Regions from separate parts of the Lysinibacillus sp. NPDC097195 genome, predicted to be linked through region 1. Evidence: predicted binding sites of a transcription regulator. Region 1 holds the regulator's gene; the other holds the start of a gene.
The links. The regulator LexA, encoded in region 1, represses DNA repair genes until DNA is damaged. The targets are predictions, from matches to a motif close to CGAACATATGTTCG.
Positions count from the first base shown of each region.

Region 2: the regulator LexA is predicted to act here: its motif matches at 11,193-11,206, upstream of uvrB (excinuclease ABC subunit UvrB).

Region 1 covers NZ_JBIWDP010000001.1:1,977,566-1,993,323, reverse strand. Annotated here, with positions in the region: gene ACIQXI_RS10355 (type II secretion system F family protein) at 1-349, shown strand, start outside; gene ACIQXI_RS10350 (prepilin-type N-terminal cleavage/methylation domain-containing protein) at 427-906, shown strand; gene pilM (type IV pilus biogenesis protein PilM) at 1,014-1,988, shown strand; gene ACIQXI_RS10340 (PilN domain-containing protein) at 1,988-2,581, shown strand; gene ACIQXI_RS10335 (hypothetical protein) at 2,578-3,267, shown strand; gene ACIQXI_RS10330 (prepilin peptidase) at 3,323-4,075, shown strand; gene ACIQXI_RS10325 (gamma-glutamyl-gamma-aminobutyrate hydrolase family protein) at 4,088-4,810, shown strand; gene lexA (transcriptional repressor LexA) at 4,852-5,469, opposite strand; gene yneA (cell division suppressor protein YneA) at 5,635-5,949, shown strand; gene ACIQXI_RS10310 (YneB family resolvase-like protein) at 5,952-6,617, shown strand; gene ACIQXI_RS10305 (GNAT family N-acetyltransferase) at 6,614-7,150, opposite strand; gene ACIQXI_RS10300 (DUF896 domain-containing protein) at 7,323-7,556, shown strand; gene tkt (transketolase) at 7,777-9,771, shown strand; gene ACIQXI_RS10290 (hypothetical protein) at 10,175-10,558, shown strand; gene ACIQXI_RS10285 (hypothetical protein) at 10,633-10,854, opposite strand; gene ACIQXI_RS10280 (LysR family transcriptional regulator) at 10,868-11,521, opposite strand; gene ACIQXI_RS10275 (sulfite exporter TauE/SafE family protein) at 11,621-11,875, shown strand; gene ACIQXI_RS10270 (TSUP family transporter) at 11,860-12,306, shown strand; gene ACIQXI_RS10265 (response regulator transcription factor) at 12,565-13,197, opposite strand; gene ACIQXI_RS10260 (sensor histidine kinase) at 13,172-14,209, opposite strand; gene liaF (cell wall-active antibiotics response protein LiaF) at 14,206-14,895, opposite strand; gene ACIQXI_RS10250 (alpha/beta fold hydrolase) at 14,912-15,758, opposite strand, start outside.
Region 2 covers NZ_JBIWDP010000001.1:2,624,356-2,640,113, forward strand. Annotated here, with positions in the region: gene ACIQXI_RS13405 (peroxiredoxin family protein) at 1-231, opposite strand, end outside; gene ACIQXI_RS13410 (hypothetical protein) at 228-848, opposite strand; gene ACIQXI_RS13415 (murein hydrolase activator EnvC family protein) at 1,670-2,965, opposite strand; gene ftsX (permease-like cell division protein FtsX) at 3,033-3,917, opposite strand; gene ftsE (cell division ATP-binding protein FtsE) at 3,907-4,593, opposite strand; gene ACIQXI_RS13430 (DUF4097 family beta strand repeat-containing protein) at 4,906-6,078, opposite strand; gene uvrA (excinuclease ABC subunit UvrA) at 6,269-9,133, opposite strand; gene uvrB (excinuclease ABC subunit UvrB) at 9,141-11,120, opposite strand; gene ACIQXI_RS13445 (IDEAL domain-containing protein) at 11,432-11,674, opposite strand; gene ACIQXI_RS13450 (competence protein ComK) at 11,903-12,412, shown strand; one part of gene prfB (peptide chain release factor 2) at 12,531-13,559, opposite strand; one part of gene prfB (peptide chain release factor 2) at 13,561-13,635, opposite strand; gene ACIQXI_RS13460 (DUF2197 domain-containing protein) at 13,810-13,983, opposite strand; gene ACIQXI_RS13465 (competence protein ComK) at 14,014-14,571, opposite strand; gene secA (preprotein translocase subunit SecA) at 14,935-15,758, opposite strand, start outside.

The DNA.
Region 1 (15,758 bases):
ACAGGCATTGACGATTGTTGAAAAAGTTGCGGGTAATCCCGTTATTGGCAAGGTTGTACATGAAGCACATGATAATTTAGAAAAAGGTGGTACTTTATCAGAGCCGCTTGAGAAAAGCTGGCTATTCCCGCCTTTAGTGACACAGATGACATCTATTGGTGAACGAACGGGCTCGCTTGATTATATGCTCGAAAAGATCGCTGATTTTTACGAGGATGAAGTAGACCGAGCTGTTGATACATTAAAATCTTTGGTCGAACCAGTTATGATCCTTGTACTTGCATTAGTAGTAGGCGTTATTGTAGCGGCTATCTTTATGCCAATGTTCCAGTTATATGAAAATATGTAGAATATTAAAATGTCTTTTCGCGAAGGAAGACCGTGTCCACTCACACTTCAAATAAAAGAAACTAGGAGGAACCAACCATGTTCAAAAAACTATTAAATAAGAAACTAGTAAAAAACGAAAAAGGTTTAACATTAATCGAGTTACTGGCGGTTATTGTGATCTTAGCAATCGTAGCTGCAATTGCCATTCCTTCAATTGGAAATATCATTAATAAATCAAAGGATCGAGCTATTTTAGCAGAGGCATCTAATATCCTAGCGGGTGCGAAAATTGCTTATGTTGATGGTGCATGTAGTGGTAATACAGGAGATACTGTAAGTTGTAGTGGTGATGTATTAAAACCATATGTAGATGGAATTGATGTTAGTGATGTTACAGTAACCTTTGCTAAAACAAATGAAGATTGGGAAATTACCTTTAAAAACTTAGAGAATATTCAATTAACGGAATATAGTGTTGGCAATCCTGCAAAAGAAAAAGCAATTAATGAAAAATTGAAAAAAGCCGGTGGAGGACCTAAAACCGATACGCCACCAGATGGTAATAAAGAAAATTAATTAGTCCTCCCAACCCATCCTAATGTTTCTATTCCTTAGGATGGGAACTGGATAACTAATAACTAATAACATCATGTATGCATCGTAGCAAAAGGAGGTCTTTTCACATGTTTAAAAGAAAGAGGAAATCGCATGTTTCAATCGAATTAAAAGATTATGTGTTGCGTGCGATTGTGGCGAAAGGACCAGAGCCTAATCAATGGCAGGGCTATGAGCTACCTTTAGCTCCAGGTATTGTAGAAAATGCAATGATTGAGGATGAAGTAGCGTTATTTAAAATTATTCAAGAACAAGTAGTGAAATGGAGTGGGAAAAAACAAGCAGTGCGTATGTTTGTACCAGATACAAATGTTTTGCTAAAGAGTTTTGAGCATGCAAACGACGTTGCACCACATGAACTGAGAGGCTATGCAGAGATGGAGCTTGGTCATTCTATCCATTTACCCTTCCAAGATCCTTTAATTGATGTATACGACCCTAAACCCGACGATGGCAAGGCAATGTTATTTGCGGCACCATCAGAAGAGATAAATAAAATGGTGGGTATGTTTTTAGATGTTTCGTTAGAACCACAAGCAGCAGATATTCGCGCGTTGTGCAATATTCGATTATTAGAGCATTTAACCATATTAACGGGTGAGCGTACTTATTTAATTGCGGATTGGTCTATTAATGAACTGTCTATCAGTATTTTCTCGCAAGGGCAGTTGGAATTTTTGCGCTATCAATCGATAGAAACAGATTTAAGCCAATGGCAAGTGAAAAAGGAAGATGAGTTTAGCTATCAGTTTAGTAATGAAGGTGAGCTTGATGATTATCGTCTAGTCGTCATGGATCAAGTACTGGAAATAGATCGTATGATGAATTTCTTTAAATTTTCTTTACATAAAGGGGAAAAAGCCGTTGATGAAATAATTGTCCTCGGCGATAATCCGCAATTAAAAGTAATCAGCAGTTTGTTAGATACTAATTTAGGGGTACCGCTAACAATCGTCCATGGAGAAATGGTAGAGCAGTATTTCCCAGGATTTAAACGGGAATTTGCTACTTTATTAGGGTTAGCTTTAAAGGAGGTTCACTAATGGTTCCAGATATTAACCTCTTGCCACAGCTTGAAAAAAGAACTGCTAGCCCAAAGTTATTTTATGGCGTGCTTATAGTCATAGTAGGTTTGATCCTCGCCTATTTTTTGTTGTTATATTTTACTGCTACGAGTGATATCAAAAGATTACAGTTAGAAGAACAAACGTTGACTACAGAGCGTGATCAATTACAACAAACGTTAAATGAACAACAGCTATCTAACAAGGGGAATTTGCAACAGTCCGTGCAATATGTTCAAAGTATTGCATACCCTGTCACACCATTGATTGATGAAACACGTCAGTTATTACCTGCTCATGCTTATTTACGTAGTTATGTATTTGGCCAAGATACAATCAATATTTTAGTAGATTTTGAATCAATGCCTGATATTGCAACATATGTAGAACGACTCTTGGTAAGTCATTATTTTAAAGATACGCAAATCAGTTCTATTGCCAATTTTGAAGTACAAGTTGGGGAGCAAAAAGAGCTAACACCTGAGCAAAAGTTTACAGAAGTACCACGTTATTCAGTTTCCATTACAGCGACCATTGATTTTATGTACTTAGCTGGAGGTCGACCTTCATGAATAAGCTTACTAGTCATAAAAATTCATCCATCCTATTGTTAATCGCATTCATTGCGGCGCTATTATTTGCACTTTATTATTATGTATTGCAACCAAAACATGATGAGGTAATAGCAAAAACAAATCATGTTGAGCAAGTGCAACAGCAAATGAGCGACATGAAAAAAGAACTTATTGCCTTAGAGGAAAGGCAAAGTGAGCTTACGATGGATAGTTTAATCATGCGTCAAAAGGTACCGGGAACAAGGGCTATAGAAAAAATAATTTTAGATGTGGTAGAAATCGAAGAAGTGACAGGCACTCGTGTCGAGTCACTGAATTTTAATAATTATGATACTGCTGTTGCCCAATCTGAAGTTAGTAATCCTAATGAGCTCGAAAAAGCAGAGGCAGAAGTCAATGGAGACAACATAGATACGGAAGAAACTATACCAGTTTCGAGCATTGTGAAGGACAGTTTACCTGATAATTTAAAGTTAGTGACCTTTAGCGTCAATGTTGTAGCCTTGAATTTTAAAACACTTGAGCAATTTTTGCAGGAAATAGAGCAATTAGAGCGTGTCATGAAGATCGATATGATCAATTTAACCATCCCAGGTGAACAAGATTTGTTGAACGCAGAGGCAGATGTAACCATCAAGGCTACCATCCAGGTCACAACCTTCTATTATGAAGGAGAACAATGAAGAAGGCGCGCATACTCCAATGTATGGGCGCTTGTTGGTTTAGGAGGCAATAAAAATGGATATGGCTTATACAATACTAATTTTCGTCTTTGGGCTTGTGTTTGGATCGTTTTATAATGTTGTCGGTTTACGTGTGCCGAAGAAGGAGTCGATTGTTTCACCTCCTTCGCACTGTACGACTTGTCAGAGGCAATTAACGGCAATAGATTTAGTGCCGGTGCTGTCTTATTTGTTTTTAGGTGGAAAATGTCGAGGTTGTGAGCAAAAAATTTCCTGGATTTATCCGCTAATGGAGCTATTAACAGGGGGATTATTCGCCTTTGCCTATTGGCAATTCGGCTTTAGCCAAGAGTTTGTCGTCGCACTATTATTCATTTCTTTATTAATAATCATCGTGGTTTCAGATTTTGCCTATATGCTAATTCCAGATAAAGTGCTGTTGTTCTTTTTTCCACTATTAGCATTAGGACGGGTGTTGTCGCCCTTAACCCCTTGGTGGGATAGTATCGTTGGTGCTGTCGTCGGCTTTAGCATATTATATGGTATCGCTGTCGTATCACGAGGTGGAATGGGTGGTGGCGATATTAAATTATTCTTTTTAATTGGTCTTGTGCTTGGCACGATTAATACGTTATTGACCCTTTTTATAGCAGCGGTAATAGGTATGATAGTTGGCATAATTGTGCTGAAAGTACGGCAACAAGGTCGGAAAACGCCGATTCCATTTGGACCATCGATTGCGTTAGCAGCGGTAGTAGTGTATTTCTATGGCGATGTCTTAATAGATTGGTATGTAGGATTTTGGTAAGGGGGTATAGGAATGAAACCGATTATTGGTATAACAGCGTTTGCAGAAGATGATTTATCGTCAAGATTAAATGTAGCCTACAGCAAAAGTATCATTGAAGCTGGTGGTATTCCGCTAATTATTCCATTAGGGATAGAGGAAGATGCAGCCCAAGTTTTATCGCTGACGGACGGCTTATTATTATCTGGTGGACATGATGTTCATCCATTTGAATTTGGGGCAGAGCCATTACCGAAATTAGGACAGATACATCCTGAACGAGATAGGGTAGAGCTTGCGTTAATACAGGCCGCTATTTCAAGGCATATGCCCATTTTTGGCATTTGTCGTGGAATGCAAATGCTCAATGTGGCATTCGGGGGAACTTTATACCAAGATATTGATAGCGAATACCATAGTAGTAGGCTGTTACAACATACGCAACAAGCGGCTCGTGGTGTTGCAAGTCATTATGTGCAATTAACAGCCGATACGTTGCTAAAAACGATTATGGAAGAAGAAAAAATTGCAGTGAATTCCTTTCATCATCAAGCGGTCAATGTGTTAGCTGAGAAATTCATGGTTGCGGCAAAATCGAGTGATGGCTTAATTGAGGGAATCGTTCACGAAGAGTTCCCATTTTGTCTAGCTGTTCAGTGGCATCCAGAGGAACAAGCAATTGTAGGGGATATTGCTGCACAGAAGCTTTTTAAGGCATTCGTTAATGCAAGCTTAAAATATAAAAGAGAAGCATGATAAGTGCTTCTCTTTGTTGTTTGTATAAGTATGAGAATGCATTAATGTACACGGCGATATAAGCCAACTACCTGTCCTAAAATTGAAACTTGGTCTACAATAATTGGTTCCATTGTAGCGTTTTCTGGTTGTAAGCGGAAATGATTTGTCTCCTTGAAGAAGCGTTTAACAGTTGCTTCATCTTCTTCCGTCATGGCAACGACAATATCTCCGTTATCAGCAGTTGCTTTTTGTTTGACGATAACGAGATCCCCATCTAAAATACCTGCCTCAATCATCGATTCACCCATTATTTCTAACATGAAAAGTTGATCTTCACTTGTGCCGTAAATATCAGGTAATGGGAAATATTCATCAATATTTTCAATCGCAGTAATCGGTGAACCAGCTGTTACTTTTCCTACAAGTGGTACATGGATAACACTTTGCTTTTGAATTGAATCTTCAGGTTCTAAAATTTCAATAGCTCGTGGTTTAGTAGGGTCACGTCGAATATAGCCCTTTTGTTCTAAACGAGCTAAATGGCCATGAACTGTTGAGCTTGATGCAAGTCCAACTGCTTCACCAATCTCACGTACAGATGGTGGATACCCTTTTGCGCGTACTTCTTCTTTAATAAACGCTAGTATGTCCTCTTGTCTTTTCGAAACTTTTTTCATGATTGCTCACCTCTTTTTTTTAGATCATTCTTCTTATTTGATAGTATAGCAGAATGCGAACACTTATGCAAACATAGGTTCGAAAAGTGTTTGACAAAAACATTTGTTCGTTTTATTATAAGAACATACATTCCGAACAAACATTCTGAAAAGGGGAAAAGATGAATGAATTGGTTTAAAAAAAATACACATATTTCAATTTTATTAGGCGCATTTTTACTATTTGCAGGTTATCTTATTATTACTGATCCCGGAGACATTACTTATACTGAAATTTATATCGAACATGGCGATAGCTTATGGTCGTTAGCCGAACAATACCGTGGTAAAATGGGTACGGATGACTGGATAAAGCTTGTGAAAGCCGAGAACGAATTACATAGCGTGAAAATAGTTGCAGGAAAATCACTTGTTATACCAGTAGTGGGGGACAATGAGTTACCCACCAATTCAATTGAAATTGCGAGAAGTGAAAAATAAAAATGATGACTAAACAACAAACGGCTGTAATTTATTGCCGTGTTAGTACCGACAAAGAGACACAAAGTTCTTCGTTGGAGCGACAACAAGAGGAATTGTTACGCTATGCGAAAGAACAAAACTATGATGTGAGATGTATTTTTCAAGATAAGCATAGCGGCTATGATGTAGAGCGTGAAGGATTGCTTGAAATGCTAGATTTTATTAAAGAAAATGGTATACACGCATTATTTGTGCAAGATGAAACACGTTTAGGACGTGGTAATGCACGTATGGCTGTACTACATTTATTGCAAAAAACAGAAACAGATGTTTTTTCAATGCGAGATGCTGGCCCTGTACAATTAAATGAAATGGATACAATGTTGCTTGAAATATTAGCCATTGTTGAAGAATATCAGCGTAAAATCCATAATGCGAAAATCCGTCGCGGTATGCGTCGTGCAGTAGAAAATGGATATCGTCCTGAACATAATTTGTCTAATCGTGGTAATCCGAATGGTCAGGAACGAAAAGAAGTGCCGATAGAAGAAATTGTTAAGCTGCGCAATCGTGGCTTTACCTTTGAAGAAATTGCGATGACTCTGAAGGGGCTTGGCTTTGAAGTAAGCAAAGCAACGGTCCATAGGCGCTATCAAGAACACCAAGAAAGATTAGCAGGCAATTAATTTGCACTGCTAATCTTTTTTTCTAGCCATTCTTCCTGCAAAATGGCGTAGTAGTATTCATCCCACCATTCGTCTCCATGCGGTATACACTTTTTAAAAAATCCTTCACGTCGCATGCCTATTTTCTCCATTACTCGATAGGAGGCAATATTTTCGGGTTGGCATGTGGCAATAATTCTATGAAGCTTCATTTTAGAGAAGCCGTAATCTAATAGGGCATGTGCTGCTTCTGATGCATAGCCTTTCTGAAAATACGCAGGATTTAGCACCCAGCCAATTTCATATGTATGGTCGCCAAAGTATTGGTGGAATACTAGATGACCAATGACTTTGGGTTGATCATGTAAAACAATTGCGAAATGTTTGGCTTGCTCTCCGCTATTATCTGTAATAAATTTTTGTACTTGTTGCGCTGTATAAACACCTTCTGGCATATAGTGCATCACCGTTTGATTGGACATATAGCTATATACAGCCTGCCAATCTTGGGCCACAAATTTGCGAATCAAAAGTCGTTGTGTTGTAATATTCACCTTATTTCCTCCTAATACTTTCTGTTATTATTAGTTATACAGCACTAACATCTGGAAGTCATGTAAATTATGGCTAAGAAGTGTTTTTAAGGGTTGGTATAACTGCATTTTAAGGGAAAGCATGCTATACTTTGCATACTGAAGTAATAAAGGTATTGAAAGGTGTGTCACAATGTTATCAAAAGAAAAAATTAAGCGAATCAATGAACTAGCAGCCAAAGCAAAAGCAGGCAATTTAACGGAAGAAGAGGCGAAAGAGCGTACTTCTCTTCGCAAAGAATATTTAGATACGTTTAGAGCCACAATGCGCGATACGATTGAAAATGTGAAAGTTGTCGATGAAGAAGGCAATGACGTTACACCTGAAAAGGTAAAACAAGCGAAAAAAAATAAATTTCTAAATTAATATGTCACATTTCATCCAGTGCTCAAATGTGTAGCAATACAATTGTTATAGCTGGATAACATTCTTCATTCAGTACTTTTATTTTAAAAAGCAAGTTACAGAATGATGATAAAGTATGTCATAAATCTCAAATAGTATAACAAAAGCATTGTTTTCTAGGACAATGTTGACTAAACTGTAGTAGAACAATATATAGGACGAGAAAGGATGTCACAACATAATGACTCAACATGCGGATCAACTAGCGATTAATGCTATCCGAACATTGTCAATCGATGCAATTGAAAAAGCAAATTCAGGTCACCCAGGCTTACCAATGGGGGCAGCGCCAATGGCTTATACGCTTTGGACAAAACAACTTCGCCACAATCCGGCTAATCCAAAGTGGTTTAACCGCGATCGTTTCGTACTTTCAGCAGGTCATGGCTCTATGCTTTTATATAGCCTACTTCACCTTGGTGGTTACGGCCTACCAATGGAAGAAATCCAAAACTTCCGTCAATGGGATTCATTAACTCCAGGTCATCCAGAATACGGTCATACTGTTGGGGTAGAGGCAACTACAGGTCCACTTGGTCAAGGGATTGCCATGACAGTTGGTATGGCAATGGCAGAGCGTCATTTAGCTGCTACTTACAACAAACCAGGACATGATATTGTCGATCACTATACATTTGCGCTTTGCGGCGACGGCGACTTAATGGAAGGCGTTGCAGCTGAAGCCATTTCATTAGCTGGTCACTTAAAACTTGAAAAATTAATCGTATTATACGATTCAAACGATATTTCTTTAGATGGTGATTTAGAAAAATCATTCTCTGAAAACGTGCAAAAACGTTTTGAGTCATATGGCTGGAACTATTTAAAAGTTGCTGACGGTACAGATGTAGAAGCTGTGAACCAAGCAATCGAAGAAGCTAAAAAATCTACTGGCAAACCAACACTGATTGAAGTGAAAACAGTTATTGGATTCGGTTCTCCAAACAAATCAGGTAAAGCAGATTCTCACGGTGCGCCACTAGGTACTGACGAGGTTGTATTAACAAAAGCAGCATATGAATGGGCACATGAGCCATTCCAAATTCCTGCTGAAGTATATGATACATTCAATGCAGCAGCTGAAGTACAAGGTGCACAGTCTGAAGCAGCTTGGAATGCAAAATTTGAAGCTTACAAAGCGGAGTTCCCTGAATTAGCAGCTCAATTCGAAGATGCAATGAATGGTAAGCTGCCAGAAGATTTCGCAGCAGAATTACCAGTATATGAAGCAGGTAAATCTGTAGCAACACGTTCATCTTCAGGTGATGCAATCAACGCAATTGCGAAGAAAACTCCATCATTCTTCGGTGGTTCAGCTGACCTTGCAGGCTCAAATAAAACGACGATGAAGGGTGCAGGCGACTTCTCAGCGGATGACTATGCTGGTCGCAATATTTGGTTCGGTGTGCGTGAATTTGCAATGGGCGCAGCGATGAACGGTATGGCTCTTCATGGCGGTGTTAATGTCTTTGGCGGAACATTCTTCGTATTCTCTGATTACGTTCGTCCTGCAATCCGTCTTTCTGCTTTAATGGGTCTTCCTGTGACATATGTCTTCACACATGACTCTATTGCGGTAGGGGAAGATGGTCCAACACATGAACCAATCGAACACTTATCTTCATTACGTGCAATGCCTAATCTTTCTGTTGTTCGTCCAGCAGATGCAAATGAATCAGCAGTTGCATGGGAGCTTGCTGTTTCGTCTGAAAAAACACCAACTGTGTTAGTATTATCTCGTCAAAACTTACCAGTGCTTGACGCGTCAATCGAAACAGTGCGTGAAGGTGTAGCAAAAGGCGCTTATACGGTATCACCTGCTTCTAAAGAAGTGGCAGATGCTATTTTAATTGCAACTGGTTCTGAAGTATCACTTGCAATCGAAGCTCAAAAAGCATTAAAAGCTGAAGATATCGATGTAGCAGTCGTATCAATGCCATCAATGGATCGCTTTGAAAAACAAGATGCAGCATATAAAGAATCAGTTCTTCCAAAAGCTGTCACAAAACGTTTAGCAATTGAGATGGGTGCATCATTCGGTTGGCACAAATACACTGGCTTTGAAGGTGACGTTCTGGCAATCGACAAGTTCGGCGCTTCAGCACCAGGCGAAATCGTTATGGAAAAATACGGTTTCACTGTAGAAAATGTTGTAGCGAAAGTTAAAGCGCTATAAGATTAGCTTTCGTAAAAAAACCGCAATGCTCTAAGGGAGCACTACGGTCAGACTGTAGACAACCTCGAAAAATTTCGATTTTGTCTACAGTCTTTTTTCATTTTAAATAAATGTAGATGTCTCCTACCGTTGATTTCCGCTACGTCCGGGCGCTTTCCGCGGCCACACACGTAAGCCGCAACCCCCGCTTACGCCCGGTCCGTTGCGTCTTTCGCTGTGTGCGTTCTGAGCAGGAGTTGCCCGTCCTCAGTTTCAATCAACTTTATATGCATAACTAACAATCCACTATAAATAAAATATGATGGATAAATGGTGACGAAGAATCAAAATTAATGAACGTGAACAATTAGAAATGCTGACACATCACCAATAGATTCTAAATCGGATTTAACAGTGTCAAAAGATGAAAATCCTTTTTACATTTTCTACATCTTTTCAGTATGATAATATTATTAAAAGATGTTATACCAAAAAAATAACTTTACAAGATTTAAATAATACAAATTCTTTTGATGCGATTTTGATTACTAAAAATTATTTACAAGAAGCTTCCGATAACCAATATACTCAATTCTACTTAAATTCTTCTATACCTATTGTATTTGTTCAGTCTGATAAAGCTATTTCAGCTTTTATAATACCTAACCACACTTACGAGAATACATTTGAAAATCACGCTAAAGATTATTTTATCGGTTATTATATTAAAAAAGATGTAAAAAACAGTGATAAAAGTGAAAGCACTATAAAATTATTACAAAATAAAGTAACGTTACTCTTTAAATAAACAAAAAGTACACCACGTAAATAGTGGTGTACTTTTTGGTTGATCCTAAAAATGTATCGGAATAGCATCTATTATTATTTCGATAAAAAATTTTCTTTTAAATAACTTACAAATACCGGGTTTGTCAATTCGCTTTTTCTAGTACAAATAAATAAACTTTGCTTAATCTCTACATTTTTTATAAAGATAGGGGCCAATTTCTTCGTTTCTATGCTGTTTGTTACGCTAAGAAGTGGGGCGAGGACAATACCATAGCCAGCTTCTACAGCTTTTAACGATTCAAATAAACCTTGCATCTGTAAGCCTATCTTAGGCAATGGACAATTTTGAGTTTTGAGAATAAAAAATAGCTTCTAATAAATCTCGTGTTGAACTGCCCTTTTCACGATAAATTAATTCTTCCTTGGATAACGCACATAACGAGACATTTTGATTAGCTAATGGATGTGATGGGTGGGCAATAAATGCAAATTCAATCTCCATTAATTTATCGAAATATAGATCTTCGTGTCCTATATTACTTTGAACAACAAATCCGAAGTCCGCTTCGTACTTGCGAATTTTATCTTCAACCGATTTTACATTTCCTAGTGATACGAAAAATTCTATATTTGGATACATTAATTTGTAATTTGCGATGTATTTAGGCAAGACATAATTAATCGGTATGTAAGAGGTCGCAATATGAATTTTTTCTTCTTTGGCGACATACAATTTAAGTTTATCTTCAATTTGTCCCTCTAAGTGAAATAGGCGTAGTCCTTGTTCATAAACAAATCGCCCTTCTTCTGTTAATTGAATTCCGCGTCCTTTACTTTTCGTTAGTTTCAAACCCAACTCTTTTTCTAAATTGCGAATTTGAATCGTCACAGCAGGTTGACTTAACAGTAAGGCATTAGCTGCAGCCGTTATACTCCCTAAATCTGCAACTTTTGTAAAAATTCTTAGTGCATGTAAATTCATTATTATCACCATATTATAAATTATTTTTATGAATATGAAAAAAATATATATTTGTTTTATGTAAATTATAGCAGTAAGTTAGTAATAGAGGTGAGAGGAATGGCTATTTTCTTAAATGAATGGTTTTCAGTAGATGGATTAATGTTATTTTCTATCGGCGTAATAGCTGCGATGATTGGTGTCATGTTTGGGGCAGCAGGTTTTGTCCTACTACCAGCAATGTTATTAGTGGGTGTACCTATTCATGCTACGGTGGCAGTGAATAAGTTCGCCACAGGTATTTCTTCGTTTACCAATGTCCTCACACTAATATTTAAAAAGAAAGTAGCCTTAAAAAAATGTTGCCATTTATGATTATGGCATGTTTTGGGGGAATAACAGGTGCATTTTTGGCAACACGACTGTCTGAAAAAATAATGAATATAATAGCTTGTATTATTCTTACTTTTTCCTTTTTTATGGTCCTTAAAAATAATAGAAAAATGGGGATGGATGTAGAAGATAATTATGAAAAAGAGCCATCGTTCATCACGCCATTTTTCATTAGTATGTATGATGGTGGTTTTGGACCAGGATCTGCATTGATGAATAATATATATTTTTTAAAGAAGCAACATAGCTATTTAAAGGCTGTTGAATTAACACGTTTTGTGATGTTTTCTAGCTGCATGAGTGCTTTTGTATTTTATTATCTTTATGGCATTGTCGAATGGGGCATCTATTCCGGTCACGGTTGGCTCGATTTTGGGGTCTCATTTAGGAATGAGAATGGTGCAATATATTAAAGTGAGGTGGCTTCAAATCGCATTGCCTGCTATCTTTCTATTATTGATTGCCCAAGTTGTACGTGATTTATTGTTCTAAATCAAATGAAAAAAGGATAGCTGAATCAAATGTTCAGTTATCCTTAATTGATAAAAGTGCACAAATCGCCGATAGAATGAGGCGAATCGCCACAAAACCTCGACGAACCGCCATCAAATCCAGGTGAATCGCCACCAAAGGAGCTCGAAACACCACAAACCTGCAGGCGTTAATAAAAGTTATTTCGCTAGACCATTTTGAAAGGCGTAGACTACCGCTTGGGTACGATCTTGGACGTCTAGTTTGGCTAAAATATTGCTGACATGGGTTTTCACGGTTTTTAAGGCAATGAATAAGTCATCGGCGATTTCTTGATTTGCCTTGCCTTTTGCCATCAATAATAGCACTTCCATTTCGCGCTCAGTTAATTGCTCGTAAAGTGGTGTATTCGTACCATAGCGCATACGATGCATCATTTTAGACGTGACTTCTGGTTCTAAAACAGTTTCTCCGCCCATTGTTTTACGTATAGCATCGGCTATTTGTTTGGCGTTAGATGTTTTTAAAATATAACTAATGGCACCAGCCTCTAGGGCAGGATAAACTTTATCATCATCCAAAAAGCTCGTGACCATCATGATTTTCGCTTCTGGCCAAGCTTCTAATATTTTGGCAGTCGCTTCGGCTCCTGTCATAACAGGCATGACATTGTCCATTAAAATAATATCAGGACGCAGGGCGAGCGCACGTTCAACAGCCACCGCTCCATTTTCCGCTTCGCCAACAACTGTAATATCAGGCTGTGCTGACAGGTAGGCAGATACGCCAATTCGTACCATCTCGTGATCATCCACTATTAATACTTGAATCAACTTCAACAACCTCCTTCTGTAGTGGAACCTTTACCTCTACAATCGTACCTTCGTCTGGTACAGATACAATTTTATACTTACAACCAATTTCCACCGCGCGCTCGGCAATATTTTGTAAACCATACGATGCCGATTTATCGGCTTCTACATCAAAGCCAAGGCCATTATCTTGAATACGTAATATCGCTAAATCATCTCTAGCAACAAGTAATAGTTCAACCTCGGTTGCTTTTGAATGGCGCAACGTATTCGATAATGCTTCTTGGGCAATGCGGAACAAATGGTCTTCCTCTGCCTTCGTTAATGCGATTTCTTCTAGCTCATATTCAATATGAAAATACACTTTTTGTTGCAGCTCAATAATCAATTCCTCTAAGCCTTGTGCGAGTGTTTTATTGTGTAAGGCTACAGGACGTAGATGCAATAGTAATGCGCGCATTTCCAACTGAGCTTGTTGGACGATTTTTTCTACTTGTTTTAAACTTTTAGCATTTTCATCACTTTCAGTTAAAGCAGAAAGTAACATCGAGGCAGCAAATAATTGCTGTGAAACAGAGTCATGGAGCTCACGTGCTAGACGCTGACGTTCGGCAATGATGCGCTCTTGGATGACTTTATCGTTAGCTTCAGCACGCTCATTGGAAAGTCGCTGTAAGCTTTTTCGTTGTGTATCAATTAACTCGCCCGTTTGCACAATTGCCTTTTTTAATGGTTTTGGCAGCGCATGCTTTTTAGGTAGCACGAAATCTGGCTCGATTAATTCTTTTACAAAGCGGGTAGCCTGCGCCTCACGTGCACGAGCAGTCATACTAATCCAACTCCCAATAAAAAAACTAATCGCAAATAGACTAATTAAAATAATGGCGCCTAATGGGATATTGTCATAGTTTTGTTGCCATAAAGGTTGCCAAACTTTCTCGTTTGGTTCGCCCCATATAGCATATAGCAGGCCAAATGCCGCTCCAATTAATATAAAAAATAGCGTAAATACTCTTGAAAGAAAGGCAATCATTTACGTAACACCTCCAAATCTCCTAGCCAAGTAGCAACGTGAATGATGAGGGTACGTTTGGCATCTTCAGGGTTACCATCGGACACTACGATACTTTCATTCAGTAGTCGTTGGGGCCCTCCTTGCAGACAAGTAAATTCGCCGAATAACGTCGTGTAATGTAAACGAAACGGAATTTCGTAAGGAACATAAATTTGTACTTTGCCAATGCCTTGTCGAATTGTAATAAAACTTGGGCCAGCAGGTAATATCGTTTGGGTTGTATCAATTGTAATATCACCTGCTAGACGTTGAATCTGTACATCTTGCCATTTATAGGCTTCGTCGGGTGCAGGAAGTGTGCCAAATAATTCGTTTTTAGTTGCTGGTGGCTTGTCAAACTCAACGTTGACGATTTTTGGTTCATTTTCTCGTTGTAAGTATTGATAGAGCATATATAAGAGCATAATAACGATAAAAAGGCGCAAACTCCACATCGTAAAGAGGGAGATGACGATGAAAAAAATACCTGACCATTTTAAAAATCTTTTGTTTTTTGAGAAGCTTAAATACAGCAGGACAGCGCCAATAAGTAAACAAAAAGCGCCGCCATTATTGAAAATTGTGAGCTCTACAAAAACGAGTAAAAAGAAGCATAGTACCCAAAACGTAAGTTTATTTGTTGTGAAATTTTGCAAGAGGGTCACCCTTCTTTCTACTATATTAATAATGAGCTTCTACCATCCTCTTAATCGTTTGAGGTATTATCTCAGCATCAAGTGCATTTGGATAATGGGCAGAGTGCTCTAAAGTACTAAATTGTTTACCATTAGGTGCATCTAGAAATTCATAGTATTGTTGTGCTAATTCATAATTTGTCTGTTTATCGTATTTCCCTTGAATAAAATATACAGGGACATCCATACGCTTTACAGAATCAAAAAAATCGGTCTCAATAATTTCCTTTTTAAGTTCGGTGCTTTTGATCAGGCTGAATTGTGGACCTGAAATAAATGCCTTATATAAATCCTGGATAGAGTAATCCGGAGACGTAAATGCACCTTTAATCAAACTAATAACATTAACCTTGTCAATCTTCTCATCATAATAATTCATACCTTTATATTGATTAATAAGACCACTAAATTGATCTTCAGCATCTGCTAGATAGGGCCCTTTACCTAACTGCTTTAATATTTGCAGTGTCTTGGTATCATCATTAGCAATGGCTTCATCCTTTAACCAATTATAACCAAGTTCTTGCCCTTTACTACTACTCGTTAGTTGTGATATGCCCATGTAGGCGTGGAATTTTTCTGGATACTTTGCGACTAATTGAGTGCCAATCACTGTTCCAAATGATTGAGCAATAACGAATATTTGTTCTTGCTGATAAGTTTCTCTAATATAATCAACGATAACATTAGCATCATCTGTGAATTGTCGTAGGTTCATGGTCGTAAGCGATAAATCTTTGTTAAAACTTTTACCTGAGCCTCTTTGATCATAATACACAGCTACGCAATGTTCGGTTATTTCCGGATATAATGTTCGTGCACTGACGCCATAT
Region 2 (15,758 bases), 650 kb from region 1:
AACTTTTTTTCCGCGAAGCTCACTTAAGGACATTTCTTTACCTTCCAAATTCATTAATGTGAAATCTGGTGGTATATCTCCATTATTTAATCCAACCGTCCGTTCTTCTACTTCTTTACCAAGCAAGGCAGTATCGATCTCACGTTCTTTATCAATTTGCTGTTTAACATATGTACCAATCATCGCAGCTATAAGCAGAACAACTATTAGTAACCCAATATTTTTCTTCATACTTTTCCTCCCATTCGTTGAATTCCTAAACCTAATATAAGTAGTAGGATACTTACTCCAACAGCCGGTTGCCAAAAGCCGTATGGCTGTAAAATAGCTACGATTATATAGCCAGCTGTATATATTAATAACGCCATATTAGTTGCTGTTACTTTCCATAGTATGAGGATTGTTAGCACGCTTAGCACTAATAACGTAATAACTTCGCTATGTAGTGGATTGTCATTTAATAATACCACGAACCATTGATAGATAGATTGCGTTAACATAATTGCCCAGCCACTTGCCGTTACGCCTACAATATCGAATGGTAGTTGTTGTCGCTTCCACCAAAGCTGCAATAGTATAGCTGCCGTCCCTAACAACACACCAATCGTCCCACCATTAAAGTATAGAAGCGATAGTGGTTGTGCCATGACAGCCTGAAAATCAGTAATAATAAGACTAAATTTCCAAACAAGTATAAAAGTAAAAATGGCATCGCCATATACCCCCGACCATATTTTGGGAAATTGTATTCGTAAAATAAGCCAGACAATGATAAATGACGCTATTAAAGCGATTGCTGTTGCTGGTAAAGTTAACGCACGAATTGAAAACCATTCACTATTAATCACCTTCACAAATCCTCCACTGATTTAGATATGTTTAGCATAGCATAGTTACTTTTACGAAAACTGCCTTTTCACATTGTGTTCAAAAAAACTACTAAAAACTCATGTTATAAATACTTAATTTAGCATGCAAAACGATTCATGCGCATTTGCTCTTTCCCCCTCTAGATAGTGCAATATTTCTTTATTTTTTCTCTTCGTTGCTACAAAAAAACCGCCTCACTTTGGGAGACGGCTCAAACTATTAACTCTTTTCTATCAAATCCATTGGAGACTTTTCAGGATAAGGATAAACCCATACAAATGTAAAATTATAAAAAACTAAGGAATTAATAAATCGAATGATTAATTTAAATTTATTATGTTCTTTATACTTTTTCCAAAAATACATAAAAATAATTATCGTGAAAATCATAGGCGCTATTTCAGGAAGAACGAACAGAAATGTAAAATCACCCATAATGAGTATAATATCAGTGAATAATAATATCGAGACGAGTGAAATTTTTTGATATAAATGTTCAAATTTATAAAAAATATTAGTTAAAAATTCCTTCAACCTGCTCATTTATTCATCACCCCCATAGTTATTTTACTAAAACTAGAAAATCCCTATATCTGTCATTTATTCAGATTTTACCACAATTAAAGAGATACTTGTTATTCTTAGTTATTCTACACTCCCCAAAAAACATATTTATAAAAAACAAGGAATGTATGCCCAAGAAAAAAGACAAAATACCGCAAGAGGTGATATCCTCTGAAGTATTTTGTCTGCTATCTCAAGAATGGTCTCGTAAGGGAGACACTCTTTTTCATTATATTTATAATGGAATATATTTTAGTGGATTCACACTACCAACTGCTTGTCCTCGCCAAGAGCCGATATGTATTTCAAAGTGTAAGTGAGGACCAGTAGAACGACCCGTGCTACCCATTGCTGCAATTTGCTGTCCTTGGCTTACTTCATCGCCTACACTTACATTGAACGCACTTAAATGTGCATAAACCGTCGTATAAATTTGTCCATCAATAGAATGTGTTAAAATGACCACATTTCCGTAAGAACTTAATGGTGCGGCATAAGAGACAACACCGTCAGCTGCTGCCCAAATCGGTGTCCCTGTTTTATTGGCCAAATCAACTCCATAATGGAATTCAGGACCTGCCCCAAGATTACGCCAACCATATGGCGAAGTTAAACGACCATTTGTCGGCTTAATCCAAGTACCGTCCGAAGCTGGAGCGTTAACCGTAGAGCCAGAATTTGAGTTCCCAGCAGCAGCGGCTGCGGCTGCGGCAGCTTTACGTTTTGCCTCTTGCTGACGAGCAATTTCAGCTAAACGATTTTGCTCAGAAATGATTTGCTGTTGTAATTCATCACTAATTTCAAGAGCCTCTGAATATTCTTTTTCAAGTAATACTTTTTCAGACTTCAGTTTCGCTTGTTCTTTTTCTAACTGATCAACTAATGTATTTTTTTCTTTTTTCTGTCCATCTAATGATGCTTTTAAACGTTCTAGCTTCGCTTTTTGCTCTTCAAGCTTTTGGCGCTTGCTTTCTAAAACTTGTTTTTGCTCTTCTAAAGTTTGCTTGTCCTGCTTTTGATCGCGAATAATTTGGCGATCCGCTTCAAGCAAAGCATTAACAGCAGAGAAGCGGTCGATAAAATCTACGAAGCTATTAGAACCTAGAAGTACATCTAAATAACTAACTGAGCCACCTGCTTGAATAGCACGTGCGCGATCTTGTAATAATAAATCACGCTCTTCTATTTTACGCATTAACTCATCGATCGTACCTTCTAATGCTTTGATTTCAGCATTAGTCGCTTGAATTTCTGCTAGAACATTTTTAATATTACTATTTGTTTTATCGATTTCAGCATTTAACGCTTGAATTTGATCTAATAATTTTTGTTGTTTTTCTTTATTCTCACTAATCGCTTCTTCTTTACTACTAATCGAAGAATTCAATTGATTTTTCTTTGTTTCTACTTGTTTTTTCTCTTCTTTTAAATCCGATAAACTAGTTGCAAACGCTGTTGGAGTTTGGATAAGAAGTAGTAATGCAGTTGTAGCTGCAAATGTTTTCATCGTGTTTTTTGCAATACTTTTCATCTGTTGAACTCCCCTTCGCTTATTTAATTTCCATTGCTTTAAATGTATTTACGACTCTTGTCATTACTTACACTTTTAAAAACTTACGCACAGACATGAAGCTTCCCCAAACCCCAATTAGCACACCAATAAGCAATAACAAACCGCTTACTTGATAAACTAGTGGTGAAAAATCAAGAAGCTGAACTAACTCCCCTTGTAAACGAGGCGCAATAATTCGATAGACATTGTGGTAAAGTGTTGCGATGACTGCAATCGGAATGATAGAGCCTAAAACGCCGAGCCACATACCCTCTAAAACGAATGGAATTCGCACAAACGCATTCGTTGCCCCTACTAGTTTCATAATTTCTATTTCATCGCGACGTGCAATAATCGTAATACGAATCGTATTAGAAATTAAGAAAATAGCTGTGAATAACAGTCCTAAAATTAGCACAACACCTACATTACGACTAATATTTAAGAAGTTGAAAAGTTTTTCTACCTTGCCTTCTCCGTACTTCACATCGTAAGTATAGTCATACTTATCAATTGTTTTGGCCACTTTCGCCGTTTGTTGTGGATCTGTCGCTTTCACATAAATAACATTTCGTAATGGGTTGCTTTGCTCGAAAAGCTTAAAATCATCCCCAAAGTCTTTTACTAACTTTGTTAATTCTTCTTCCTTTGTGGAATAAGTCATTTCGGCAACATCAGGCAATTTTTTTATTTTCGCAAGTAGCGCTTTTTCAGCAGCTTGATCTGCTGTTTCATCGATTAAAACTTTTATTTCTACATCGTTCTCTAAATCTGATGCTACTTTATTTAAGTTCATCATAATTAATGAGAATACACCTACTAATATCAATGTCACTGTAACCGCGCTGACAGACGCAATGGTCATCCAACTATTACGGCCTAGTGATTTAAAACTTTCTCGAAAGTGTCGTTTTACTGTATTAAATTTCATAGCCGTAGTCACCTCCGTGTTCATCACGAACAATCATACCGCCCTCAATCGCAATTACGCGACGACGAATGGTATTTACAATTTCACGGTTGTGAGTTGCCATAACAATTGTTGTACCTCGTGCATTAATTTCCTCAAATAAATTCATAATCTCCCATGATGTTTCGGGATCTAGGTTCCCTGTTGGTTCATCTGCAATAACCACTTTTGGTACGTTGACTATAGAACGTGCAATAGAGACACGTTGCTGTTCGCCACCAGATAGTTCATTTGGGAACATTCTTGCCTTGTGCTTTAAGCCAACAAGGTCTAAAACCTCCATTACGCGACGGCGTATTTCGACAGGCTCCTCTTCAATAACCTCTAGAGCAAATGCCACATTTTCATAGACATTTAATCTTGGTAATAATTTGAAATCCTGGAAAACAACACCTAATTGACGGCGCAAGAAAGGTACTTTTTTATTTTTTAAACCACCTAAATTAATACCATTAACAGTAATTTCACCTGACGTTGCTTTTTCCTCACGGTACATTAACTTAATAAATGTCGATTTACCTGCACCACTTGGACCAACAACATAGACAAATTCACCTTGTTTTATATTAACCGAAATGCCGTTTGTCGCAACTACACCATTCGGGTACTTCTTTGTCACATTTTTCATTTCTATCATTTTTTTAAAACCACCTAAACCTCTTAAATATGTAAGATGTATTCCTTTTTCTATTATAGCACTCAATCTATGTTTTTTTATTACAGTTTTATTTCATTCGTTGACATTATTTTCTATAAAAATATCGTTTGTTGGAATATTTTTTAAAAATATTGTAAATACCAACAAATAGAAACAGGAATCGATGGAAAGTACTAGCGATTACTGTTACTATCCTTAAATAATGGCGATGAAAAGAAATTAGAACAACAATCCCAAAATAAAAAAGAGTTAGATTGATGGCAGTCAATCTAACTCTTTGATCTATACTATTTATTGTTCTTCAGTCGTTGTATACCGGACTAAAACTGCCCCCGTTTTCGACTCACCTTCAATAAACAAGCGGTTGGCATTTTCAACTTCTTTATCAAAACGCACTACTTTCGTTAAAAATTGATCTTGCGTGTCAATTTTTGAAGCATCTTGAATACCGACATCTACTTTACCAAAATTCGTAACAATTTTACCGCTTAAAGATATTGTGCGTGGGACATATATTTCTACAGCACCAGCCACAGTATGTGCTTTAATTTTCGATGAGTTACTTGAACATGTCGTCACGACAACATGTCCATTCACTGATTTTGCTTCTACTTCATCTAATGCACCATCTAAGTAGACGCGACCATTTAATGTCTCAGCTTCTAAATCTTTACCTCGAACGTCCATTAATTCGATAGAGCCATTCGTTGAATCGACTTCCGCCTTCGCAAAGACTAGCTTCGTGCCCTTAATTGCGCCATTCAATGTTTTCAACTTTAATTGCTCCAGCTCTATATCTTGCAAAGTTGCTCCACCGTTCATTAAACGAACCGATAATTTGTTTAGCTTTTCCTTTGGTGCTAGCACTTGAACATTTACTTGCACAAGCTTTAATTGACTTAAAATTCTTAGAGAGTCTTCTTCACTTTTCACAACAAATTGCTCCAAGAAATGATTACGTGTCTCTTCCTCGCTATCATTGACAAGCGGTGCTTTCACCTTACAAATAATGTGGAATGTATCACCTTCACATGGCTCTAAAGAAAAATTACCATTCGGTAGTTCGACAATGACATTCTCTATATGCTCTGCTGCCAGTTCTTCTGTATGTGTAAATTCAAATTTATCACCAAATGGCGAAGAAACATCAAATTCTTTAACTTTTTTTACTGCTGTGTTCATCATATCCATAAAAAGTGAACCGATTTGCGATAAATCTTTACGGAAATCATGGATTTCATCTTGGAAATACTTCGTGAAATCACCATCTTTTTTCTTTGGCTCTTCTTCAAAAATAAATTCTTTTTCTGTTGAGGATTGCTCACCTGTCTTCGACATATCATCCATATTAGGTTGCGTGGACTTGCTAGGTTGCTCTAATGCTTCTAATAATGTAATCGCCTCTTGCGCTGAAATAGTACCTTTTTCCACAAGTTCTAAAATTCGTTGACGTTCATTTTGCATAATTATATAGCCTCCCACAGATTGTTATATTTATTTATACGTCTCCATATGTGAAAAGTTTCACTGCAAAGCTAAAAAAGTATTGACAATCTTATAATTCATCAAAAAAAACCTGCAAAATTTCCTAGGAAAGCAACAGCCTCATGTGTTTATGTCTTCCCACGGAAACATGCAGATTTTTTGATGTAAATTATTTAGATGCTTCTGCTAAAGCAGCATCCATACGCATACGATCACGTGTTAAAATCGGTTTTAAATATTTGCCCGTATAAGAGCCAGCTACTTCCACTACTTCTTCTGGCGTACCTGTCGCAACAATTGTCCCGCCTTTGTCGCCACCTTCAGGACCCAAGTCTATAATGTAGTCAGCCGTTTTAATAACATCTAAATTATGTTCAATGACGAGCACTGAATCACCATTTTCAACAAGGCGTTGTAACACAAGTAGAAGTCGTGCAATATCATCTGCATGTAAACCAGTTGTCGGTTCATCTAAAATGTAAAATGACTTACCTGTTGAGCGACGATGTAATTCTGAAGCCAATTTTACCCGCTGTGCCTCACCGCCAGAAAGGGTTGTCGCAGGTTGCCCTAATTTCATATAGCCTAAACCAACATCAACAATCGTCTGCAATTTACGTTGGATTTTAGGAATATTTTCAAAGAACACAACAGCATTTTCAATTGTCATATCTAAAATATCGGCAATACTTTTATCTTTATATTTTACTTCAAGCGTTTCACGATTATACCGTTTACCATGACAAACTTCACATGGCACATAAACATCTGGTAGGAAATGCATTTCGATTTTAATAATACCGTCGCCACGACATGCCTCACAGCGGCCGCCTTTTACATTAAAGCTAAAACGTCCTTTTTTATAACCACGGACTTTCGCTTCATTTGTCGTTGCGAAAACATCGCGAATATCATCAAACACCCCTGTATAGGTTGCTGGATTGGAGCGCGGTGTTCTACCAATTGGCGATTGGTCAATATCAATCACTTTTTCTAATTCATCCAACCCTGTGACTTCTTTATGTGCCCCTGGTTTTACCTTTGAACGATTAAGTTTTTGTGCTAATGATTTATATAAAATCTCATTGATTAATGTCGATTTACCAGAGCCTGAAACACCTGTTACTGCTACAAATAAACCCAATGGCACATCTACTTTTACATTTTGTAAGTTATTTTCTTTCGCACCTAAAATCGATAGCTTACGACCATCTGGTTTACGACGCTCAATTGGTAACGGGATAAATTTCTTACCGCTTAAATATTGACCTGTTAACGACTTAGGATTATCCATTACTTCCTGTGGCGTACCTGCCGCAACAATTTGACCACCATGCACACCAGCACCTGGTCCAACATCAATAAGATAATCTGCCGCTAGCATCGTGTCCTCATCATGTTCTACAACAATTAATGTGTTACCAATATCACGCATATTTTGCAGTGTACTAATAAGACGATCATTATCACGCTGATGGAGGCCGATTGATGGCTCGTCTAAAATATAAAGCACACCTGTTAAGCGTGAGCCAATTTGCGTGGCAAGACGAATACGTTGCGCTTCACCACCTGAAAGTGTGCCCGCCGCACGATTTAAGGTTAAATAATCTAAACCGACATTGACTAAAAAGCCGAGACGCTCTTCTATTTCACGTAAGACAAGCTTGGCGATTTGCATATCCTTTTCAGACAAATCCAGCTCTTTGAAAAACGTATCTGCATCCTGAATCGAGTACTCTGTTACTTGCCCAATATGCTTGTCTGCAATTTTGACAGCTAATGTTTCGGTTTTTAGTCGATAACCTTTACAAGAAGGGCAAGCTTGCTGCGCCATATATTTCTCCATTTGCTCTCGTACATAATCAGACGTTGTTTCTTTAAATCGACGTTCTACATTATGCACAACACCTTCAAACTCAATCATCTGATCTCGGACATTACCAAATTCATTTTCATAATGGAAATGAATTTTATCTTTGCCTGAGCCAAATAAAATTTTATCCATCTTATCTTTAGGTAAATCTTTAACTGGTACGTCCATTGGAATATCGTAATGATCACATACAGCCTTTAATAATTGTGGATAATATTGCGAGCTTGTAGGCTCCCATGGCGCAATGGCATGCTCTAATAATGAGCGATCCCAATCAGGCACAATCAGTTCAAGGTCAACCTCCTGTGTCGTACCTAAACCATCACAGCTTGTACAAGCACCGAATGGACTGTTAAAGGAGAACATTCGTGGCTCAAGCTCACCTATTGAAAATCCACATAATGGGCAAGCATGATGCTCGCTAAAGAGTAATTCTTCATGTTCCATCACATCGACAAGGACACGTCCTTCTGCCAATCGCAAAGCTGTTTCTAACGAATCACTTAGACGAGCTGCAATACCTTCTTTCACAACTACACGATCGACAACCACTTCGATTGAGTGTTTTTTATTTTTATCAAGATCAATGGCATCATCTAAATCGCGTAATTCTCCATCGATACGTACACGAACAAAGCCTTGTTTTTTCAAATCCTCCAGTAATTTTACATGTGTACCTTTACGCCCCGAAATCATCGGTGCTAGTAATTGCATTTTCGTACGTTCTGGATAAACTAATAAACGGTCTACCATTTGCTCAATCGTTTGAGACGTAATTTCAATGCCGTGATTAGGACAAATTGGCTTGCCAATTCGGGCAAATAGTAAACGTAAATAGTCATAGATTTCTGTTACTGTTCCAACAGTTGAGCGCGGATTACGGCTCGTCGTTTTTTGATCAATAGAAATGGCTGGCGATAGCCCCTCGATGGCGTCTACATCCGGTTTATCCATTTGACCAAGGAATTGGCGTGCATAAGCCGACAATGATTCGACATAGCGGCGTTGCCCTTCAGCATAAATCGTATCAAACGCTAATGAAGATTTCCCTGATCCCGATAAGCCTGTTAACACGACTAATTGATCACGTGGAATTGTGACATTGATATTTTTTAAATTATGTGCACGTGCGCCTTGCACGACGATTTCTGTATTTTTCACAAGCCAATCACCCTTCTGCTTTCAATTCAAATATTGTATCGCGAAGCTCAGCTGCACGTTCGAAATCGAGTGCTTTTGCCGCTTCTTTCATCTCTACTTCAAGAGACGCGAGTAATTTTTCTTTTTCTGCTTTTGTTAACTTCTTGCCTTTCGTCGCCTTTGTAACATAAGATTCCTCTTCCTCTGCTACCTGTGTTGCACGAATAACATCCGGAATCTTTTTAACAATCGTTTGCGGTGTAATACCATGTTCTTCGTTGTACGCCATTTGTATGGATCGGCGACGTTTCGTTTCTTCAATGGCTTTTTTCATCGAATCGGTCATATTATCTGCATACATAATGACATGTCCATTAGCATTACGTGCCGCACGACCAATTGTTTGAATAAGAGAACGCTCTGAACGTAAGAAACCTTCCTTATCCGCATCTAATATCGCCACAAGAGACACTTCAGGAATATCTAAACCTTCACGCAATAAATTAATGCCAATCAGTACATCATATGTACCTTTACGAAGTTCGCGAATAATTTCAATACGCTCCAATGTCTTAATCTCTGAATGTAAGTATTCCACTTTTAAGCCCATTTCCTTCAAATAAGCAGATAAATCTTCCGACATTTTTTTCGTCAATGTTGTGACAAGTACACGCTCATTGCGCGCTATACGATCATGAATCTCATCAATCAGATTATCAATTTGCCCTTCAATTGGCCGCACATCTATTAATGGATCCAGCAACCCTGTCGGACGAATAATTTGTTCCACCATTTCCGGCGTATGTTCAAGTTCATATGGACCAGGCGTAGCCGATACATAAATCGCTTGATGAATGTGGCGTTCAAATTCCTCAAAACGTAACGGACGATTGTCTAATGCTGAAGGCAAACGGAAACCGTGCTCTACTAGCACACCTTTCCGCGCTTGGTCCCCATTGTACATGCCTCGCACTTGAGGTAATGTGACATGGCTTTCATCGACCACTAGTAGAAAGTCTTCTGGGAAGTAATCAAGCAATGTATACGGGGTTGCTCCCGCTTCACGTAATGTTAAATGGCGTGAGTAGTTTTCGATACCCGAGCAAAAGCCCATTTCACGCATCATTTCTAAATCATAACGTGTACGCTGCTCTAAGCGTTGTGCTTCCAATAACTTATCCTCTGAACGCAATAATGCAAGGCGTTGTTCTAATTCTTGTTCAATATTATCAATTGCTTTTAACATTTTTTCTTCTCGTGTAACGAAGTGAGATGCCGGGAAAATGGCTACATGATCACGATCTGCCAATATTTCGCCCGTTAATGCATCAACTTCTCGTATACGATCAATCTCATCTCCGAAAAATTCGACACGTACGCAATGCTCATCACGAGAGGCTGGGAATATTTCCACAACATCTCCACGCACACGGAACGTCCCGCGTGTAAAGCTGACATCATTGCGCTCATATTGCACATCTACTAATTTTCGTAATAATTGATTGCGTTCAATTTCCATGCCTGTGCGAATCGATACAACCAATTCTCGATATTCTTCCGGAGAACCTAAACCGTATATGCAGGACACTGATGCAATAATAATGACATCATCACGCTCAAACAGTGCCGATGTGGCTGAGTGACGCAGTTTGTCGATTTCATCATTAATGCTTGAATCTTTTTCGATATACGTATCTGTTTGCGGAACATACGCTTCTGGCTGAAAGTAATCATAGTAGCTAACAAAATATTCAACCGCATTATTTGGGAAGAACTCTTTGAACTCACTATATAATTGACCCGCTAATGTTTTATTATGAGCCATAATCAGTGTTGGTTTTTTGACTTGCTGAATAACATTGGAAATCGTAAAAGTTTTGCCCGTCCCTGTTGCGCCAAGCAATGTTTGATGTCGTTTCCCTTCACGCACACCCTCCACTAATTCCGCAATCGCCTGTGGCTGATCCCCATTAGGCTGATAAGGCGCCTGTAAATCAAATGTTTGCACGCATGTCCCCGTCCTTTCCTTCCAATTTGTACATATATTTTAGCATAGCAGTAATAAAATATCGAATATTTCCGAACGAATGTTTGTTATTTTTCATTTAGATGATCAGAAATGGACATCTTTCCTATACACCACTTATACCCATGATTTGATATATACCCTTTCTTTAATCATAGAATTCTAGAAAAATAAAAGATTTTGCAGTTATACGTTGTTCATTAGGCAATTTCCTTCTAGCGTGCACACCCATAGCAGACTATTGTTTAGCAAAAAAAATCCGCTCTCCTGCATGGGAGAGCGGGCTTATCCTATTATTCACTTGCTACTTTGTGTAAGGCCTCTAGTTCAGATGCGTATATGTGAAAAGCTTTTTTATCTCGTTCATCGAGTGTTCTATCTATTAGAACCATTAGCTTTTCTTCACGATGCATACGCTGGATACGATTTAAAAATAAATCTAAATAAATCTCGTTCAATAATTTCTCTGCCTCATCAACCTTTTTTGACTGTCCAACGGCTTTTAGAAAATCTGTGTACGAATAATATTTATCCAACGATCTCACCTCGATCCTTTTCTAAATTATAAGAAAATTTAGATTAAAATGCAACGCTTAACAAATGAAAATCCTCTATTATTTAGGAGAATTAAAACGTAATTTCGAGCAAATTTCTTAGCAATTACTATGAAATATCTATAACTTTTCGATTTTTATCTATGTTTTTAGATTTTGTTTTAGTCCTTTACACTACAAGTAATCAAAGTCAAAAGGAGGCGTTTACATATGTCACCAAATTATGTGAATGGTTATTTAATGTCTTTCAATACTTATTTATTGCAACCGATTCAACATGAATCAAAAATTTTTACTCACGTTATCGACAAACATAACGAGCTAATTGTTACACGTAGACCTTTACATGTGTTACGAAAATCGTGCATCTCAATGGGCACCACTTATGAAGCAGCAAAATATTCTTCGAAGCGCTTTTTTGGCAATCAACACAAACTCCCAATCGTCGTCGCTTATGATTATGGCTTTCCTTGTATCTTTTTACCGACTTATTCACCAGCTTCTATCCATAATATTTGGATTGGCCTTCATGCCATTTCAAATATTTGTCCAAGTAATGAAGGCTGCATGATTACATTGAAAAATGCGATGGAAATTGAGTTACCGATTACATACAACTCCATTAGTAAACAATTTGTGAATGCTTCCATGCTATACAAACATTTTATGGAGGAACGTAAACAACTTCGCCACGATGCCCCATATCATCCCCCATTTTAAAATTGTGTAAGAATTGTTTGTGTGCCTGGCACCGGAAATATTCAGAACTGTTTGCGTGCCTGGCACTAAAATGGCACTAAAAAACCTCAGAGGCTTGCTTCCTCTGAGGTTGTCATTGTTATCCGATTTTAGAACGTAAATAGGCATTAATAAATGGATCGATATCTCCGTCCATTACTGCGCCTACATTTCCTGTTTCTTCACTTGTACGGTGGTCTTTCACCATAGAATATGGATGGAAAACATATGAGCGAATTTGTGAACCCCAACCAATTTCCTTTTGCTCACCGCGAATCTCATCAAGTTGTGCTTGCTGTTTATCAATTTCTAATTGATATAACTTCCCTTTTAACATTGTCATTGCTTTTTCACGGTTTTTAATTTGTGAACGCTCCGCCTGACATTGTACGACAGTACCAGTTGGAATGTGCGTAATACGAACAGCTGAATCCGTCGTATTAATATGCTGACCACCAGCACCTGTTGCACGGTACGTATCAATTTTTAAATCTTCTGTACGAATTTCTACCTCGATATTGTCATCGAATTCAGGCATGACATCACATGACACGAATGATGTATGACGGCGACCCGAAGAGTCAAACGGTGAAATACGTACTAAACGGTGTACACCTTTTTCAGCCTGTAAATAACCGTACGCATTATGCCCTTTAATCGATAATGTGACAGATTTAATACCCGCTTCATCACCAGGTAAATAATCGACTGTTTCTACTTTAAAGCCGCGTTTTTCTGCCCAACGTGTATACATTCGAAGCAGCATAGAACCCCAGTCTTGAGACTCCGTACCACCAGCACCTGGGTGAAGCTCTAAAATGGCATTGTTGTGATCATATGGTCCACTTAATAGTAATTGCAGCTCAAAGTCACCCATTTTTTGTTGGAATTCTGCTAGCTCATTGCCTAGCTCTTCTTGTAATTCCTCATCTGGCTCCTCGCGCAATAACTCAAGTGTCATATCTAAGTTTTCATGTGTATCCACTAACTCTTTGTATTCATTGACGATTGCCTTCAAGCCATTACCTTCGTTAATGATAACTTGTGCTCCTTGTTGATCGTCCCAGAAGCCTGGCTCTAACATCATTTCATCTAATTCTTGAATACGTGCCTCTTTGTTTTCTAAGTCAAAGAGACCCCCTAAAGTCCGCCAACTTATTGGCTGTAGTGTCTAAAACGTTACGTACATCTGCTAATTCAATCATTGTTAAATCCTCCGAACATTTTTTATGGATAGTACAAGTAAAATCCGTATTATTCTATTATAGCGTTTTTAAAGCGGAAAACATACTTTTTTCAACACAGGTTAAATAGGACCAAACAAAAAAAGAGTAGTACAAACTATTTTAGTCTGTACCACTCTCTATGTTCAAATCTCCCTAATTGAGCTTACTAAGTAAACTTTTCCGAGCTTCAGCATGGATTTTTTGATCACAATGCTCACATGTTAATCGTCTTTGTCGATTTACTTTATAAAGCTGGTATTTTCTCGTTCCCTCTAAAAGCTTAAATTGTCTCTTACAGCAAATACAAGTCGTTTCATAATAAATCATCAGCTTACACCCCTAAGCATTTATTATTTTCTAACGCTCATCCTTTGTCATCTCATCTTCTAACTTAGAACGTCGCGCCATTCGTTGAAATACTTTGACACGATCTAGCTGCACAAGTAAATGTTTCGTGCGCTTCTCAAGCTTATATTTTAATAAAAAAGCCCGTTGAATACGGTATTCAAACGCTTTCGGACTAACATCCACAATCATTTCTTGTCCGTTCATAAAGACAACCTTCGTCTCCTTTTTACCGACTGCTATATAATCATCTATATGATGAACTGCAAACCACATACACTCTGGATGCAGTGGCGACTTACTTGGAAACCACAAAATATTAAACCGTTCATGAACAACAATTGGGTTTTTATTGAGCTTACCTAAAATCATTTTCGACCCATCAAAGGCCCCTCGTAAGCTTGAACCGAAATAGCGGAGATTAAAATCCATTAGTCTCGTAGGAGATAATTTGGAGATATATTGATAGTCCCTTTCAATTACGCGTGTACATAAATTTCCAAAGGCATCATACTCAGGCATATACAACATTGTTTCACTACTCATAATGTCTTGACAATTATAATGCAATGATTACTCCTCCTTTATATTATGTGAATTAAAAAAGGAATGTACATGTATATTGGTCCACTTTATGTACTTCCTCGAGCATGTTTAGCAATCATACAAAACTCGAGAAGTTGTTCAACTATCGCATAAATTCATTCACCTCCCCTTTTGTCAAAGAAAGTAAATTCATATGGAAGTGACTGACTATATATTTAATCTGCTATATTCATTACTTTCATTGAACTAAATACCTATTGTTACAATTATTGTATACCCTTGATTATCTATTGTCTATTAATTCAGATATATGATCCGCTTTTTCTAGATAACAATAAAAAAGACCAACTCAACTTGTCGTTGAATTGATCTTTCTTTATTACGCACTTATTGACCTGCACCGTGACAGTTTTTAAATTTCTTACCGCTACCACATGGACATAAATCATTACGACCAATATTCTCAGCTTTACGAACAGGTTGTTTTTTAGGCGCAGGAGATCCATCCTCTTTCGGATTGACAGCTTGACCTTTGGCAACTTCTTCACGTTCTAAGTTGCTGCGAATTTCTGCCTTCATAGCATATTTCGCTACATCTTCACGAATGGAAGCGACCATATCCTCAAACATTGCGAAACCTTCTTGTTGATATTCACGCAGAGGATCATTTTGACCATAGGCACGTAAATGAATCCCTTGTCGTAATTGATCCATTGCATCGATATGATCGATCCACTTCGTATCAATTGAACGCAGTAAAATAACTTTTTCAAACTCACGCATACGCTCTGGTGTAAGCTCAGCTTCTTTTTCATCATAGCGTTGATGTACAGCATCAGAAATAAGTGTATTAATTTCTTCAGCAGATTTACCTTGGAAATCCGCAACTTTTAATGTGCCTTCTTCTAAAAGATTAGCCGCAACAAAGTCCTCAATCGCTTTTAAGTTCCAGTCATTGGGCTGATCGCCTTGTGTGTAAAGACCGACAATATTATCGATTGTTTCTTGAATCATCGACTCTACAAGCTCACGCATATTTTCTGTTTCTAAAACGTCATAACGCTCTTTGTAAATAATCTCACGTTGCTGACGTAAAACATCATCATATTGTAATAAGCGTTTACGGGCATCAAAGTTATTCCCTTCAACACGTTTTTGCGCTGACTCTACCGCTCTTGAGACAACTTTCGATTGCAATGGTTGTGAATCGT